Regions from separate parts of the Maccoyibacter intestinihominis genome, predicted to be linked through region 1. Evidence: predicted binding sites of a transcription regulator. Region 1 holds the regulator's gene; the other holds the start of a gene.
What was found. The regulator NrdR, encoded in region 1, represses ribonucleotide reductase genes. The targets are predictions, from matches to a motif close to CACAANATNTTGTG.
Positions count from the first base shown of each region.

Region 1 (2,414 bases):
TTAGGCGAGATGTATCAGTCAAAAAAAGTAACACCGGCAGTCATTGAATTTGTAGATATTGCAGGACTTGTAAAGGGAGCGAGCAAAGGAGAGGGACTTGGAAACCAGTTCCTTGCAAACATCCGTGAGGTAGATGCGATCGTGCATGTGGTCAGATGTTTTGAGGATACCAATGTCGTACATGTGGATGGAAGTGTAGATCCGGTCCGTGATATAGAGACCATCAATTTAGAACTTATATTTTCAGATATAGAGATTCTTGACAGAAGAATTGCCAAGACAGCAAAAGGTGCAAGAATGGACAAGACCCTTGCAAAAGAACTTGCTCTGTTAGAAAAGATCAAGGCACACTTAGAAGAAGGAAATCTGGCAAAAACCTTTGAACTTGGCGAAGATGAGGATGAGCAGAAGTGGTTTAAAGAATATAATCTGTTGACGGCAAAACCTGTGATTTATGCAGCAAACGTATCAGAAGATGATTTAGCAGATGACGGTGCATCCAATGCTTATGTGCAGAAAGTGCGCGAACACGCAAAAGAAGAAGCGTGCGAAGTATTTGTTATCTGTGCACAGATCGAGCAGGAGATTGCAGAATTAGATGATGAAGAAAAAGCAATGTTCTTAGAGGAACTTGGTTTAAAAGAATCAGGACTTGAAAAACTTATCAAGGCAAGTTATTCCCTGCTTGGATTGATCAGCTACCTGACAGCAGGAGAAGATGAGACAAGAGCATGGACGATCAAGATCGGAACAAAAGCACCGCAGGCAGCCGGAAAGATCCATACGGATTTTGAACGTGGATTTATCCGTGCAGAGGTAGTCAATTATCAGGATTTACTCGATTGTGGAAGCCTTTCAGCCGCAAAAGAAAAAGGTCTGGTAGGACTGGAAGGAAAAGAATATGTCGTAAAAGACGGCGATGTAATCTTATTCCGCTTTAATGTATAAAAATATTACACATAGAGCACAGTTCTTTTTATCATGCATACAATGGATACAAGAGAACAGTATGTGAGTAAAAAATGAGACTGTGTGAATTGAGAGAAAAGAATGTCATCAATGTCTGTGACTGTCATTGTTTAGGGCATGTGATGGATCTCGAACTGGATGAGTGTACCGGGTGCATCAAAGCACTGATCGTACCGGGACCGGCGAGGTTCTGGGGATTTTTCGGAAGAGACTGTGAGTTTTTTATTCCATGGTGTAATGTCATACGGATCGGACCGGATATTATCTTAGTCGATGTAAAAGTAGATGAAATCAAAAAGAGACTGTAAGCAGAGTTACATAATCTGTGAAATGGTTGACAATAATTGACGAAATGTTTATAATTGGGGCAAATAGTATGTCCAAGGAGGAACATGGGATGAAATGTCCGTTTTGCAGCAGTGAAAATACGAGGGTCATCGACTCAAGACCGGCGGATGATAATAACTCGATTCGCCGCCGCAGATTATGTGATGAATGTGGAAAGCGCTTTACTACTTATGAAAAAGTAGAGACCATACCGCTGATCGTCATCAAGAAGGATAATAACAGGGAGCAGTATGACCGCACCAAGATAGAGGCGGGGATACTTCGTGCCTGCCATAAAAGACCGATTTCCGTCAACCGGATCAATCAGTTGATCGATGATGTGGAGACCGAGATTTTTAACCGTGAAGAAAAAGAAATCCCAAGTTCCGTCATTGGAGAGATCGTCATGGATAAGCTCAAGGATTTAGAGGCAGTTGCATATGTAAGATTTGCCTCTGTATATCGTGAGTTTAAAGATGTCAACACCTTTATGAATGAATTAAAGAAGATTTTGGATAAATAAAAGCGGTAGCTGTTAAAGTTTTTACGAATGAAGCCGATAAAACTAATATGTGAGAACTTAGGATAAGCGAAAGAAGGTTTTGAAGTTATGGAAATTTCAAAAATCCGTCCTTATGAAGGATATTATGACAACTCCATAGGTCGTGTGACAGGTAATTCCGGTAGTGATCAGATCAGTAATCCGATAGAGAATTTTTCTACAGGGAAAATGCAGTCTGTAAAACCGGAACAAAAGCAGACTTTTGGTGCAGCAGAGTATGCCGATACATATCAGCCGGGAAAAGAATATCCTTTAAAGGGGGTCGACAGTGATATCCGGAGTCTGGATGTTCAAAAAGCCGTTTCTGATATGAAAAAAGATGAAGTGCTTCATCAGTATCAGTTCTTTGTAGGACACAGTGCATCCGCAGAGACAGCAAAACCGGTAGTTCCAATGCCGGAAATCGAAGATTTTTCGTTCAAATAAATAGAACTGAGATATGGAAGAGGATTCTTAGAATCTTCTTCTTTTTTTGACCGAAAAAGAAAAAGTCTGAACTTAAGGGAACAGGAGAACAAACAGAAGAACAATTGGCAAAGAAACAAGGAAATAATTA
Region 1 covers NZ_JBBMEX010000004.1:173,764-176,177, reverse strand. Annotated here, with positions in the region: gene ychF (redox-regulated ATPase YchF) at 1-948, shown strand, start outside; gene WMO43_RS05630 (YlmC/YmxH family sporulation protein) at 1,023-1,277, shown strand; gene nrdR (transcriptional regulator NrdR) at 1,367-1,819, shown strand; gene WMO43_RS05620 (hypothetical protein) at 1,907-2,284, shown strand.

Region 2 (2,414 bases), on a different contig from region 1:
TCGGACTGATGATCTCCCCATATTGCTTGTACATAGAGGCAATATAACCTTTTCCGGTCAGGCTCAGCCAATCCGGATACATCGTATGTCTTGAGCACTCGATACCGGCTTCAAAGACATCCTCTAACTCGCCGCCCGGTCCGTGCAGGCTTTCATCATATAAAAATACCAGTTTTGGAAACAGTACCGGTTTTTTGCACTCTGCCTTGCCCTGACCTTTCTGGCGCACGTTTAACATGGCAATGGATGCCATCTTTTCAAAACGCTTCGTTCCTGTTCCAAAGGTCATCGTAATAAACGGATAATCCCCACGGCTTGAGGATACGGAATTAAATTTATATTCCCATCCCTGAACACCCTGCTCAAAATCTCTCTTAATGTCCTTGATGGTCTCTTCCTCGGCACGCTCCTCACTCAATCCGAGTCCTAAATATTTTTCTTTATATTTTTTATAGGATTTCTGTGCATAAGGTTCTAAGATCTTTTCCACACTCGGCACGGTAAAACCGCCATACTGCTGGCTTGCTGCACTTAATACAATATCTCCGATGACATCAAAGGCTACATCTAGGGTCTTTGGCTCGTTATACCAGAGATTTCCCATCTCGAATCCGCCCCGTAAGACATTCTCCACATCGAAAAGGCAGCAGTTCATCGTATCTCTTCTTGCAGACATATCATGTACATAAATATAGCCGTCACGGCATGCCTGGATCTCTTCGGTGGTCATAAAGAATTTTTTGTACAACTCTTTATTTAACTCGTTAAAGATCAGGCTTCGTTTGGTGGAGACCAAAGCACTGTCTGTATTGGAATTTTCTTTATCGCCAATGTACATAATGGACTGGCTCTTTTTGTAGACCTCGTCTAACATCTGTACAAAATCCTGCTTGTAATTGCGGTAATCACGATAGCTCTTTGCCACGATCGGGTTGACACGCTCTAAGGCACCCTCCACGATATTATGCATCGTAGCGATCGGTACCTCGGTGATCTGCATCTCTTTGACTTTTTCTTCGACAAACTGGCAGATGAAATCCAACTCCTCCTGTGTAAATGTGATCAATGCACGGTATGCTGATTTGTTGACCGCCACTACCACTTTCTGTACGTTAAAATCTTCCTTTGTTCCGTCTTTTTTTACTACTTTGATCATTCCAACCATCCCTCCGGTGTTTCTTTATGTAGACTGAAGTTCTATATTATGTTACCCACATTTTGTATGTGTTATTATGTTTCTTTTATTTTTACACTATATATTGTGTGTCTTATTATCCTATCACTTCTACTATATGAAGTCAACCTCTAATCACTTTTTAGAAGTTTCTACTTTTTTTATTTTTCTTCATATTTTTTTTATAATCAAGTCAAATATTTGTCACAATTTCTATTTATTATAAAATTGTCATCATTAAAAGATAACAACGTAGTTTTTCATTTTCTCATTACCCTAAAGAGGGTGGCTCCGCAAGCCGGCGGAACCACCCTCTTCCCCTTTTATTTTCAGTTTTCTGATACGTCTTATTTCTTTTTAAACAGATTTAACTTATTCTCTGTTCCACTCAACAACCGTTTGATGTTCGCCCGGTGTCTCCAGATCGCCATTAGTGTAAAAATCCCACCTAAGACATAGATTTCCGGCAGATATGTATCTGCGACCGGAAGATGCCCGGTCTGGCCAAACAATAAAAGTTCGATAAAAAAGACACTGACTAACAGGATCGAACCCAAAGAGACATACTGCGTCAGCAGCACCACTACAATAAACAGTCCGATACATAACGGTGCCATCTGCCAATGGAACGCTAAGATTACCCCCGTAGTACAGGCAATTCCTTTTCCACCTTTAAACTTCATATAAAACGGATAGTTATGCCCTAAAACCGCACCTAAGCCGGCATACATCCCCAATAATTTGATCCCTTCCGGATATTGAGCATGAAAGATCAGCCAGGAGATAAAAATGGCAAGGATTGCTTTTCCACAATCCCCCGCGAACGTGATCGCTCCTGCTTTAAAACCAAGTGTACGCAGGGTATTGGTGGTTCCCGCATTTCCGCTTCCGTGTTCCCTGATATCAATATGTTGTGTTTTTCCATAGATATATCCCGTCTGAAACAGTCCTATGGCGTAGCCAATCAGAATACAGATGATCCTGCCCACTGTCATAGTCTAACCTTCCTTTCTCTCCCGGATGATGAATTTTAGGGATGTTCCCCTAAATCCAAACGCATCCCTGATACGGTTCTCAATATATCGTGTATAGGAGAAATGCATTAACTGTTTGTCATTGACAAAAATAACAAATGTCGGCGGTTTTACCGCTACCTGTGTAATATAGTAAAGACGCAGGCGTTTTCCCTTATCAGAAGGCGGCTGCTGCATAGCCACTGCCTCTGTCATGATCTCGTTGA
Region 2 covers NZ_JBBMEX010000001.1:295,591-298,004, reverse strand. Annotated here, with positions in the region: gene nrdD (anaerobic ribonucleoside-triphosphate reductase) at 1-1,156, opposite strand, end outside; gene plsY (glycerol-3-phosphate 1-O-acyltransferase PlsY) at 1,522-2,169, opposite strand; gene der (ribosome biogenesis GTPase Der) at 2,173-2,414, opposite strand, start outside.
Region 2: nrdD (anaerobic ribonucleoside-triphosphate reductase) is a predicted target of NrdR. The motif match lies at 1,251-1,264, and genes of this name have one in related genera.